3 regions of the Paenibacillus sp. FSL R5-0473 genome follow, and region 1 is predicted to be linked to each of the others. Evidence: riboswitches for the same ligand, from Rfam matches in the RefSeq annotation. Region 1 holds a riboswitch; each other region holds the start of a gene.

Region 1 (4,250 bases):
AGCTTGAACAGGTCGACTTGACAATGATGGAAGAGATTCGGGAAGCTTTTGTACAGGCTGGCCTCGATCCCGAATATGATCTTGAAATTGATTTTCCTTCGGATAATCCGTATGATGTGTTTCGTCCGGATGAATCCACAGATAAGCAGATTCTTCTTCTGGATCGACAGGACAATTTACGTGAGTTGTCAGAAGTATCTGACATTGTCCGTTCCATCAGTGGGCTTCACCGAGGGAAACATCATTTGTATTACCCGCAAAACAAGGTGGATGCGATTATTCACGAATTACCGTCACATATACGCCCCTATTTCTTGTAATCGTGTGGGTATAATCCGATGAAGAATTTCGATATCAAAACACTTTCTAAAAGAGCTATTTTCCATGATACAGTAATCTGCTTTAATGGGGAGTATATGTAGATCGACATAATTTTGTAAATGCAAGTAGACAGAATGAGCACAATCAACAATATATAGATCAGAATATCCGTATATCTTCTATATATTGTATTTGTGAAGAAACAAACGTAATGATGTAATACACAGATACCCAAAATGTTTTATGTATGAGTCATTGAATTATTGAATTTTACAAATTGGATTTTGAAAAAGAAGATAGTCGTTATTTCGACATGAAGGGAGATACAGACATGATGCTGTTCGACACACATACACATCTGGATGCACCACAATTCGACGAGGACCGCGAGGACATGATTCAGCGTGCTGTGGATGCAGGAGTTGGTCGCATGATCAACATTGGCTTTAACCGGGAGACAATTCCAACCACAATGAAACTTGCCGAAACGTATGACTTTATATATGCAGCTGTAGGGTGGCATCCCGTAGATGCGATCACAATGCAGGAGGGCGATTTGGAGTGGATTGCATCTTTATGCAAGCATGAAAAAGTGGTTGCAATCGGTGAGATTGGATTGGATTATCACTGGGATACTTCACCAAAAGAAATACAGCATCGCGTATTACGACAACAAATTGCTTTGGCGCGTGAAGTGAACATGCCAATTGTCATCCATAATCGGGATGCACATGAGGATATCATAAGAATTTTGCGTGAAGAGAAGGCGGGCGAAGTTGGTGGTGTGATGCACTCGTTCTCGGGCAGCTGGGAAACAGCAAAAAGTTGTCTCGATATGGGCTTCCATCTCTCCTTCGGAGGACCGATCACATTCAAAAATGCAAAGCAACCCAAAGAGGTGCTGGAGAAGGTTCCTATGGATCGGTTTTTCATTGAAACAGATGCTCCATATTTGACACCGCACCCTTATCGTGGGAAGCGAAATGAGACAGCGCATGTACGTCTGGTTGCAGAGGCAGCTGCGGAAATTAAAGGCATTTCGGTGGAGGAAATTGCTGCAATAACAACCAAAAATGCCATGGAACGATTTGGGATTCGTTAAAAAAACGAGCAAATGAGGTGAAAAAGGCAGGTAAGCGGAGGTAATTTGCCCTTTGATCCAAATAAATCAAGAATATTACAATATTTTAACCAAATATTCAGAAAAACGTACTTGATCAACGCTTTACAACATGCATCAAAACAGGATATCATCTTTTCAGTGAATTGTTGTGCGGAAAATTGGACAGATGTTCGGGGGATGAACAAAGGGACACTTTCCGATGAAACAACATTACTTTCATGAATCAGTCTCGCTGAGTCTCCGTTATCGGAGAGCGGGGGAACCAATAGGGCTTAAACATCGGTGTATTTGGCCGATGCGCAACGTTCGCTGACCCAAAAGCAGCGAAGGGAACTGCGAAGCCGTATTTGATTTCTTCTTTGGGTCTCGGGGTGAATTCAAGGGCGTCCGCCATGAGCGGGTGACCCAAGATAGGGCGGCTCTCTTTCGCCCGAACCCGACAGCTAACCTCGCAAGCGGAAAAAGAGAGGCAACCTCGTGCATGAATTTCCGATATTCAGAATCATTCGGAAGCCACGAAAGAGTTCCTCTTACACTCTTTCTTTGGCTTTTTTGTTTTTGAATAAAAGAAATATTGTCATCATACGGTAGGTATTCAGGAGGATGACATCATGTTGCGAAGATTGATTCATGGTGCAGAACCGGATTATGTTGGTCCAATCTGTGTTCTGTAGAAAATTTGGTATAGTCACGTCAAAGACATCATGCATTACTTTAGACGGCGAGGCTATGAAGGAGGACGGAGAAGTGGGCACATTCCAACCAGAAGAGACCCATGAGTCACGATCATCCAGTAAGTCTTTCGCGTTGCGGTGGAAGCATGAGAACATGCGTCAAATGGCATTGATCGCGATTTTCTCAATTGCGCTTACAATCATGATCTTGTTAGTCGTTTACGGTCAGGCCGGGAAACAAATTTCACTGGTTATTGATGGCAAAGCTCAGGTGGTAGAGACTCGTACAGGAATGCTTCAGGAAATGCTGGAGGAGCAGTCGATCACAGTCAGCCCTCACGATAAGGTATCCATGTCCATGAATGGGGCGTTAACAGATGGAGACCGAATCGTTATTGAGCGGGCCGTTCCAGTTAACATTACGGCAGACGGAGACACCAAGACTCTGTATACAACCGATTCATCGGTAGAAGATGCAATTCAAAAATCAGGTATTCAAGTTGAAAGTAATGATAAAGTGTATCCGGCGCTTGGAACTGCTATCAAAGCGGAGATGAAGATTCGTGTAGTGCGCGTAACAAAGCGTACAGTGGATGTAGAGCAACCGATCGCTTACAAAGTCATTAAAACGGCTGACCCTAGCTTGTACAAAGGTGATAACCGTGTCGTTGTGAACGGCAAAGAAGGCACAATTGTACAGCATATCGAAAAGGTATTTCAGGATGGAGAATTGGTCTCCAAAAAAATGGTTGGCAAATCTGTCGCTAATAATCGTGTAGATAAAGTGATCGCTGTCGGCACCAAAGCAAAACCGGTCGTGAAGGAACCTGAGATTCAGACCGTATCGGCTCAAACGTCAACAACCAAAAAGGCTACAACAACGAACTCGAAGAAAACATCTGCCTCGGGCAGCAAAGTAATTACCGTATCCGGAACTTCTTTTAAATACTCCAAAGTACTTAAAAATGTATCCATGACTGCCTACTCTTCCGAAGAGCCTGGCATTGGTACTAAAACGGCTTCTGGTACTCGTGTAACAGAAGGACGCACCATTGCGGTTGATCCCAAAGTCATTCCAATTGGCTGGTGGGTATATATCGAAGGTCTGGGATTCCGTCGTGCGGAAGATACAGGCGGTGCCATTAAAGGCAACAAAATTGATGTGTATTATGACAGTGTGAAGCATGCCCTGAATTTTGGACGTAAGAAAGGCAAAACGGTCTACGTGATCGGTCCGGTGAAGCCGGAAGCGAACTAAAATCGTTTTACTTTGAAATGGGAATGCTATAAAATAGTTGCATGAATGATTCATGCGGAATATGCGGCGGAGGAGTCTGAATTCAGTCTCCCCCGCCGTTTGGCAGAGAAGAGGATATTCCTCTTCTTTTTGCGTTAGAAAGGAAGAAATGGAACATGATAAAAGAAGTCATTGTGGTGGAAGGCCGTGACGATACGGTAGCTATCCGTCGGGCCGTGGAGGCCGATACCATAGAAACAGGTGGATCAGCCATCAACCAACGCATTCTGAAGCGGATTGCGCTTGCTCAGGAGAGACGGGGAGTCATTGTACTGACAGATCCGGATCATGCTGGCGAACGCATTCGTAAAATTATTGCGAACAAGGTCCCTGGCTGCAAACATGCCTTCATTCCGGAAGCCGATGCAACGCGCAAAGGGGACATTGGGGTGGAGAATGCCTCACCAGAGGCGATCCGTCATGCTCTGGCGCGCGTACATACTTCATACGAAGGTGCTCCGAGCCTGATCGATTGGGAGGACCTGATCGCGGCAGGACTTATCGTGCATCCGCAGGCTGCTGCACGTCGCATGGAGATGGGCAATCTGCTAGGCATCGGTTATTGTAACGGGAAGCAGTTCCACAAACGTCTCAGTGTATTTCAGATTACACGGGAAGAATTCTCTACAGCATTAGCGCAAATTGAACGTGAAGGATTGTGAGCATATGAAGAACATGGAAGAGACGATTGAAATTGCAACGCCCAAGCGTACGAAAGAGATTATTCAAAGACACGGATTCTCATTTAAGAAAAGTCTGGGTCAGAACTTTCTGATCGATCAAAATATCCTGAACAAAATCGTTAATGCAGCCGATCTGGACGAGTCTAAGGGCG
Region 2 (4,250 bases), 2.3 Mb from region 1:
ATGCATAACCGCCTCTTCTTTCTTTATCAATATCACTTAATTTGTATTTAACTACCCCGTCACGACCAATAAAGATTGGTTTATCCGTTCCGATCTCATAGAAGCGTGCCCAAATTGGTGCAGCTTTGGAATCAGCGATAATTTTACTATCTCCATTAGCTCTTTCATACTTGTAACCCGTAATTTTCACTTTGTTAAACCAAGCCTCCGCTCCTTTAATGGATGCGGTAATTTTAGCGTTAGCAGGTCTGGTTTTCAGAAATTTAACAATCGTTACACTCTCTCCAGCTGTCAGCGATGGCACTTCGTAGATTCTTGCGCTCGCTGGTTTAAGAGAGCTGGAATCATGTTGTTGTCCCCATGCTGTCAGCTTACCACCTGAAACGACCTGTGTATTCAGAATCGCCTCCACACCTTTGGCAACTGAATTTTTACTGCGGTTAGCAAGTGTACTGTCGATAAATGAGAAATCACCTTTGCGTGCCGCTACTTCATCCAGCATGATCATTACATTAATCATGGCATCATCATTGTAAGTGATGTGCTTGTGGTATCCGGAGCTTTGGTAAACTTGTGGCCACCCGCCGTTTGAATACTGCATGTTGATCAAAAAGTTAATTCCTTTGATTGCAGCTGTGGAGTAACGCGGATCATTCGTCTTTTTAAATTCCTTCGCCAATCTTCTAATTTCTGAGTATGTAGCCTTGTTGTCTATCGTGGACTTTGCCCACTCTCCACTTGTCTGTTTATAATCTTTTCTCCAACCTCCATCCGGCAGCTGGTTCTTCAAAATATCAGAAATACTCGCTGTAGTACCCGACGCATCTGCAGCAGATACCGTCCCTACAGGGAGAACTGCCATTCCAACTGCTGAGAACACCATCGTACATGCCAGGACAAAAGTAATTATTTTCTTCGCTTTCAAATGTAACACTCTCCTATGTTCGTTTTTATAAATCTTCCACTTCTACTTTACCTATGATACGCGTCTCTAAACCTCCTTTATTTGTATTTATCGCATAATAAAATCAATTTTAATCCAATATGTGGATTGGATAATCAGATAATATGCAAAAAATCGATTTTTGTCAATATATGCAACTTAATGAATATAATCTCTCTAATTCTACATAACGGAATAGTTCTTTTAACTCATGACAAACCTATCTATTTATCAAAATTCGTCTTACACGAATCAATAATGACGTTTTTGTCATGAATGATACCCAAACTCGATCCCTTTTTTCATATAAAAACCTTAATTCCGCTAACATTGAGGTATTAAGAAAGGGTTTAAATGGGTTTGACAATTACGCATTTATGCAATATAGTTTCAAATAGTTACAAAAACTTAATTATTCATTGCCGAGTTTCATGTTTGAAAACGGGGGAACCAATTTGGGTGAATTATTCTTATACATAGGAAATATAGGGAACCTTCTACCGAACCCTTAGCTAACTCCGTAGGCATCGAAGGGAGAACATTGATTTTGAAAAAACTGATTATCTCCATTTTTGGAGCAGCTGTATTATTTACATCCGGGGCAACAAGCACAGAGGCAAGCAGTATCAACTCCGTAGTGAACAACATGACAGGTATTCCTTACAAATGGGGTGGCACAACTGTAGCCGGCTTCGACTGTTCTGGTTTTATGAGATATCTTTTCAACAAATACAGCATTGAATTACCACGTACTTCGCAGCAGCAAGCCAAAGCAGGTACTCCCGTATCCAAGAGCAATGTTCGGACAGGTGATCTGGTGTTCTTTAATACAACAGGCAAAGGCATTTCACATACAGGTGTATATATCGGCGGCGGACAATTCGCTCATGCCTCCAGCAGTAAAGGTGTAAGCATCACGAAGTTATCGAATCCATACTTCAATGATCGTTATGTAACAGCACGTCGGGTAACTGGACAGTTTATGTATGATAAAATGTTAGGTAAAATGTGATTCACATACAAAAAGGCATCGGTTATTAACCGGATGCCTTTTTTGCACTTAAAAATGTATGTTGCATTGCTTACTAATGCAGCGCCTTCTGCACTCGCATCGCACCCTGAGACAGGGCATGTCCTCCTCCAACAGCTCCGGCCACCGCAACGGTCTCCATAATCTCCTGATCTGTTGCTCCCTTGGCCCGGGCTTCTTCTACATGGTAGAAGGTACATACCTCATTGTTTGCGAATAATCCAATGCCAAGCGCAATTAGCTGTTTTGTCTTCGCATCAATCACGCCAGATTGGAAACATTCTCCGGTAAACTCATGATACGACTTCACCACACCTGGCAGCACATCGCTTAATGCTCCAATCTGATCCTTGTAGGCATGAACTTTATCATTCATCAATGTCATGGCTTGTAGCACACCCTCTCGGCTATAGTTACAGATCTTCCTCACTGTACCTATCTTCTCTCCCGAGTGAGCCATTTATGCCAAGAAATCATGGTAATTCCAAACATTTAACGCGCATGGCTCTGCCATAATTATAAGCTGTTACTCACTAAGTGGACTCTGGCGCGGCTCGCTGAACAGCTGATAGCTGTAACCTCGGTCCAGCTTAACGACACGTCGATTCTGACGACGGATAAGTACCTGCTCGCCATCCCAGGCAACCACAATCCCTTTCACATCGTTCGATTCCAGCTCGTCCCGTACTACTCTAACTTTCTCACCTGACAGACGCAGGGCGTCCAATTCTGTATCACTAATCATCTTCATGGCTCCTATATTTCAAATTTATTTACAAAAAGAGACCTAAATGAAAAGTCATTTAGGTCTCACGTGACTGTATTGGACTGTCATGTCATTCGAAATTATGTCCCGACTGAAAGTTACCGCTGCGCGTGCTCTTTGCTGTCGTTCTTCTCGAACCAAAAATCAAGCACTTTGGCGGACATCACACGTTCTTCAAGGTACTCCACTTGATGCGGTGTAAATTGTTCTTTCCAAGAGAAGGACAACTCTTCGCACAAGCCTACAATCGTCAGTAATTCTGACCAGGCAACATAGCGTTTGTACCAGAAAAATTGAGGATGTTCAATCATATAGGGATAAAGGTCATCGAATTCCGTATGTTTACAATCCAGGGCACGTTCAAAATGAACTTTCGATTCCGCCAGCTTATCATTAAAAAATTGTTCTGTTGCCGGTTGGTTCCCCATGGTGTTGCCTCCTCTCCCTAACATAACCCCATTATAAATGAAATCGGCGGTCATGCAAAGGCATAGTTCAAAAAATAGGCCCTATTCCTTTAAAATGTCACATTTCGTTATCGTCAAATTGTACTGTTCCATCGTTCAGGGAACGAATGCGTACCAAGGCTTCCACCGGAATACCCTGTTCACGAATCGTGCGTGCCCCCGCCTGAAAACTTTTCTCGACCACAACGCCGAATCCGACGAGTTCCGCACCGGAACGCTCGATAATTTTGATGACGCCACGAGCGGCATCTCCATTGGCAATGATATCATCAATGAACAAAATGCGGTCATTCTCATGAATGAACTCGCGGGATACCATAATGTCAGTTACAATTCCTTTGGTAAAGGACGGTACACGTTCACAGTAAGCATCAGGATCAGCCAGAAGTGTTTTTTTACGACGGGCGAATACAAGGGGCACCCCAAGTTCATAGGCTGCTGCAAAAGCAACCGGAATCCCTGAGGATTCTACCGTGATTACCCGAGTTACTCCACTTTCACGAAAACGGGCAGCAAACTCACGTCCCATCTCCATCGTTAATGCAGGATCAATCTGGTGGTTCAACAGACCATCCAGCTTTAATACTTGATCCGAGATAACCACACCTTCTTGTAATATTCGTTGTTTCAATAATTCCATGATTTGACCTCCCAAGCCTATCCTATGAGGTAAAAGTATCATATATCTATCTATAAGTTCAAGCGAAATTGCCTGGGCGCTGTCCTTGAGACGTAATTCAAGCCAAAGCTCATTATCGATTGTCATGACTTTCGTGGGTCAAGCATACCTTGTACCATGGTACCCGCATGTCCAAACTATACAGGGGCCTGAGAGGGGAAACACATGAAACAGGCATTTCGGGTGCTGCAGATCGCATTTACATACATCGGAACGGTTGTCGGAGCCGGCTTCGCTACAGGGCAGGAAATTTTGCAGTTTTTTACCCAGTATGGCAAATGGGCCACCATCACCATAGGCTTATCCACCATGCTCTTTGTCTGGTTAGGTACCAAAATGATGCTGATCGCTCACGATACCGGGTC
Region 3 (4,250 bases), 3.9 Mb from region 1:
ATGGCTGTCATGAGCTAAATCCGCAATGAAACTTCTCACACTGCGCATATTTTATGGAACCCCCGGGCATACCAAGGAGAACGTCATTTTGGAAAAGGAGGCCGTTATTATGCGCGTACGCCTCATTATGCTGATGGTTATCGTTATTTTTCTAGGGGGATATCATGCTCCAGTTTCATCGCGGGATGTTTCAAGCCCATCAAGTGAATCAGTATCAGGTTCGGATTCTGCAGAAGAAGAACAACTGACATTGGGACAGTTACGTCAAAAATATGCCGATACGTTCAAAACCAATGGTCCTTCAACCAAGAAGGTTGCACTGACTTTTGATGATGTACCTGATCCACGGTTTACTCCACAAGTGCTGGATGTATTGAAGAAATACAATGTCAGAGCTACATTCTTCATCGTGGGTAGTCGTGCTGAGAAACATCCGGATCTAGTGAAACGCATTGTTAAGGAAGGGCATATGGTTGGTAATCACAGCTACAATCATCCTGAATTCAGTAAGCTGTCGATGAATGCCTTTCGCAAACAAATTTTACATACCGGGGATATTATTCAACGTTTGGCGGGTTATACGCCCAAGATGATTCGGCCACCTTATGGAGACATTAATGAAGAACAGCTGAGATGGGCTGCCAAACAACACTATAGCATTGTGAACTGGAACGTAGACTCCCTGGACTGGAAAGGCCTTTCAAAGGAACAGGTGAAAGATAATATCCTGTCTGCCGTAAAACCCGGCTCCATCGTTCTGCAACATGCTGGAGGCGGTGTAGGGTCAAACCTGAACGGCACGATTGAGGCTTTGCCTGAAATTATTGAGGAACTACGTAATCGGGGATATGAACTGGTCACCTTGGACGAAATGCTGGGATTGCCAAAGGCCAAAGATTAAGATGACCGTGATAGAAATAAATGAGAATATTAAAAGGGTGCTGTTCAATCGCGAATTAGCGACTGGCAGACACCCTGTTTGAATTCATTTAAAATGTTATTTTCTCTCTACTTCAGAATGTACAGCTCGATATCCTGAAATCCAAATGAGCTTACAGACTGTTTGCTACCCGGTATAAAGATATCAATCCGGTGACCTTTGATTGCACCGCCCACATCCCGCGCTGTGGCTACAAAAGCCTGTTTTGGCAATCCTGGATGGCTGTGACCAGTTACCAGTACTTTGGTTCCAAGTGGAATTACACTTGGATCAACTGCAATCGTGCCCAGTTCAAGGTCATTTCCGAAATAATCGACTGCACCCCAGCCTCCATTTTCAGACGGATCTGCAGAGTATGCCGTTGCTTTCACGTTAACGGCTTTGCTGTAATCGAATGTTTTACCCCAGGCTTGAACCACTTTGTTATCTGCGTTAACGTCCAAGCTCGCTGTAGTAACAGTCTTCGCTTGGGTCTTGCTCTCCGTTGCCGCAGCAGCTGCTACATTGTTTGCCTTACCGGGAATCGTAATTTTCAAACCACCATAAATGTTGTAAGGTGAAATGTCGTTGTTTGCTTTAACCAACGTGTTCATTGCTACTCCATATTGTTTTGATAAGGTGTAGAAGGTATCCCCTTCTTTGGCCACATGAACTGAATCGGCGTGAGCCGGAACGGCTTGAATGAGCATTGCTGTTGTCAATAATGCTACTGCTGTTTTGGCTATACGTTTCTTGTTAATCATGGTCTTCCTCCCTCATTGTGCCTGCGAAGTTAGTTGTCGGATTCGGATGAGGAGCCCACCCTATAGGTTCTTCATTACATTTGAAACGTTATGTACCCCTAATTCACCCCAAGCAGTGTGCTGTAGATCTTCCCCCTGCACAATCTGCATCGTTACATCCCCCGCACTCCCTGTCCGGAAGTTTCGGCAGAGTTCAATATATCACAATTTTGTAACCTGAACTTGTAGTAATTCTTACCAAATGGTTTTTAGCATGTAAGCATTTGTAAGAATACTGGTTAATTCAGAAAGTTTGGTTGACCCGATTCCTTTACATTTGGTAACAGAATAGTTACTTTTCCGAATCCATACGTCATTATTATCCATAAAAAATAGCGTTACCGACTCGAAGTCAGTAACGCTATTTGATCACATCGTTTAGAGTACTTTCGCAAGAAAATCACGTGTACGTGAATTTTTGGGTGCTCCAAACACCTCATCAGGTGTTCCCTCTTCCACAATAACCCCGCCATCCATGAACAAGATGCGGTCTCCCACTTCACGTGCGAAACCCATCTCATGGGTTACGATGACCATCGTCATTCCGCCTTCTGCAAGACGTTTCATGACATCCAGCACTTCGCCGACCATCTCAGGATCCAGTGCCGACGTAGGCTCGTCAAACAGCATCACATGCGGCTGCATGGCCAATGCTCTAGCAATGGCGATCCGCTGCTTCTGTCCACCAGACAGCTGATTCGGGAATGTATCTTTTTTATCGTACAAGCCCACGGTGTTAAGCAGATCAGCAGCAATTTTCTCCGCTTCCTGAGTGGATTGTTTCTTCACTTTAATTGGAGCAATCGTGATGTTTTGCTCTACCGTTTTGTGTGGGAACAGGTTGAAGTGCTGGAACACCATGCCCATTTTCTCACGAGTTGCGTTAATGTTATGCTTGGGGTCCGTGATTGACACGCCTTCAAAATCAATCTCTCCTGAGGTAGGCTGTTCCAACAGGTTCAGACAACGTAAGAAAGTACTTTTACCTGAACCGGAAGGGCCGATGACTACAACAACCTCACCTTTGCCAATCGTCACGTTAATGCCCTTAAGCACATCGTTATTACCATAAGATTTGTGTAATTGTCTAACGTCTATCACTTGCACTCAACTTCCTTTCCAGTCGTCCCAGCAGCTTGGACAAAATGAACGTCATTACAAAGTAGATGGCTGCTGCAATCAAAAATGGACTCAAGCCTTGGTACGTAATGTTTTTGACTACACTTGCCTGATACATAATGTCCACCATACCGATAACGGAGATAATGGAGGATTCTTTGATGATGGTTATGAATTCATTACCGATCGCTGGTAATACAGCTTTGAAGGCTTGTGGCAATATGATATAACGCATCGCGGCGCCTCTTCCCATACCTAATGAACGCGCTGCCTCCAACTGACCACGATCCACACCTTGGATACCTGCACGGAAAATCTCCGCCAGATAGGCACCACTATTGATTGAAAGCGTAATGATACCTGCCTGAAGTGCAGTGAAGTTAATGCCAAAGCTCAGAGAAAAACCATAGTAAATAATCATCAATTGTACCAGCATCGGTGTGCCACGGATCACTTCAACGTATGCCGTACCGATCCAGCGCAAGATTGCAGCGTCATGCAAACGGAACAAACAGATGATCAATCCAATAATTACCCCGAAGATAACCCCAAGTGCAGACAACAGAAGTGTGTATCCTACACCTGTAGCATAGAAACTTTTGTACTCCCAGAATACTTGGAAAATATTTTGTGATTTGTTCGCTTTATCCGCCATCAAGAGGCTGGCGTCCGTCACCATCTGATTGATTTTATCTTCGCTTTTCAGTCGCTCCAGTGTTCCATTTACTGCAGCTAGCAGCTCGGTATTACCTTTACGAATCCCGATTGCCGCTTCTGCTTGTTCTTCGTCCGGAACAGCAGCAGCAAGTCCAATGATATCGTCCAGATAACCTGCAGCAACGGTATCTTCAACGATTGCCGCATCAATGCGTTTTGTTTGCAGTTGAAGCACGATATCCGAGATTTTATCCAGCGCAGTAAGCTTCGCTCCTGGAATACTCTGTCCGATCGTTTCCTGAATGGAGCCTTTCTGAACGCCAATCTTCGCATTTTCAAGTTCTGCCATAGTTGGATATTTGTCTTTATCCACATTTCGAACCATAATCACTTGTTTTGATTTATAATAGGTGTCGGAAAAATCGATACTTTTCTTCCGCTCATCCGTCGGCGTCATACCTGAAATCACCAGATCAACACGCCCGCTCTGCAATGAAGGCAGGAGACCGTCGAAGCCCATATCCTCAATCACAAGCTCAGCGCCAAGATCTTTGGCAATCTCTTTGGCGATCTCTATATCGAAGCCAACGATTTCATCTTTGCCATTAATCACTTTATGGAATTCATATGGTGCAAAATCGGCACTTGTACCGAGCACCAGCTTTTTACTGCTTGAATTATCTGTAGTTCCACTTGCAAGTGCCACAGGAACGGCAGTCGTCAGCAGAATAACAAAGGTCAACAGCATCATG

What was found. A riboswitch is a leader RNA that binds a small molecule or an ion and turns the genes downstream of it on or off. The one in region 1 is predicted to bind cyclic di-AMP.
Region 2: another riboswitch for cyclic di-AMP. It lies ahead of MKY28_RS15550 (C40 family peptidase); the one in region 1 lies ahead of MKY28_RS25970 (3D domain-containing protein).
Region 3: another riboswitch for cyclic di-AMP. It lies ahead of MKY28_RS08735 (3D domain-containing protein); the one in region 1 lies ahead of MKY28_RS25970 (3D domain-containing protein).

What each region holds. Positions count from the first base shown of each region.
Region 1 covers NZ_JBBORL010000001.1:5,883,461-5,887,710, reverse strand. The annotation lists gene MKY28_RS25980 (HD domain-containing protein) at 1-320, shown strand, start outside; gene MKY28_RS25975 (TatD family hydrolase) at 653-1,423, shown strand; cyclic di-AMP (ydaO/yuaA leader) riboswitch at 1,665-1,918, shown strand; gene MKY28_RS25970 (3D domain-containing protein) at 2,192-3,376, shown strand; gene rnmV (ribonuclease M5) at 3,532-4,077, shown strand; gene rsmA (16S rRNA (adenine(1518)-N(6)/adenine(1519)-N(6))-dimethyltransferase RsmA) at 4,082-4,250, shown strand, end outside.
Region 2 covers NZ_JBBORL010000001.1:3,590,512-3,594,761, forward strand. The annotation lists gene pelA (pectate lyase) at 1-925, opposite strand, end outside; cyclic di-AMP (ydaO/yuaA leader) riboswitch at 1,354-1,485, shown strand; gene MKY28_RS15550 (C40 family peptidase) at 1,491-1,955, shown strand; gene MKY28_RS15555 (carboxymuconolactone decarboxylase family protein) at 2,029-2,358, opposite strand; gene MKY28_RS15560 (hypothetical protein) at 2,500-2,718, opposite strand; gene MKY28_RS15565 (hypothetical protein) at 2,838-3,167, opposite strand; gene MKY28_RS15570 (xanthine phosphoribosyltransferase) at 3,265-3,846, opposite strand; gene MKY28_RS15575 (YkvI family membrane protein) at 4,051-4,250, shown strand, end outside.
Region 3 covers NZ_JBBORL010000001.1:1,989,822-1,994,071, reverse strand. The annotation lists gene MKY28_RS08740 (polysaccharide deacetylase family protein) at 110-901, shown strand; gene MKY28_RS08735 (3D domain-containing protein) at 1,009-1,683, opposite strand; cyclic di-AMP (ydaO/yuaA leader) riboswitch at 1,686-1,882, opposite strand; gene MKY28_RS08730 (amino acid ABC transporter ATP-binding protein) at 2,101-2,823, opposite strand; gene MKY28_RS08725 (ABC transporter substrate-binding protein/permease) at 2,810-4,250, opposite strand, start outside.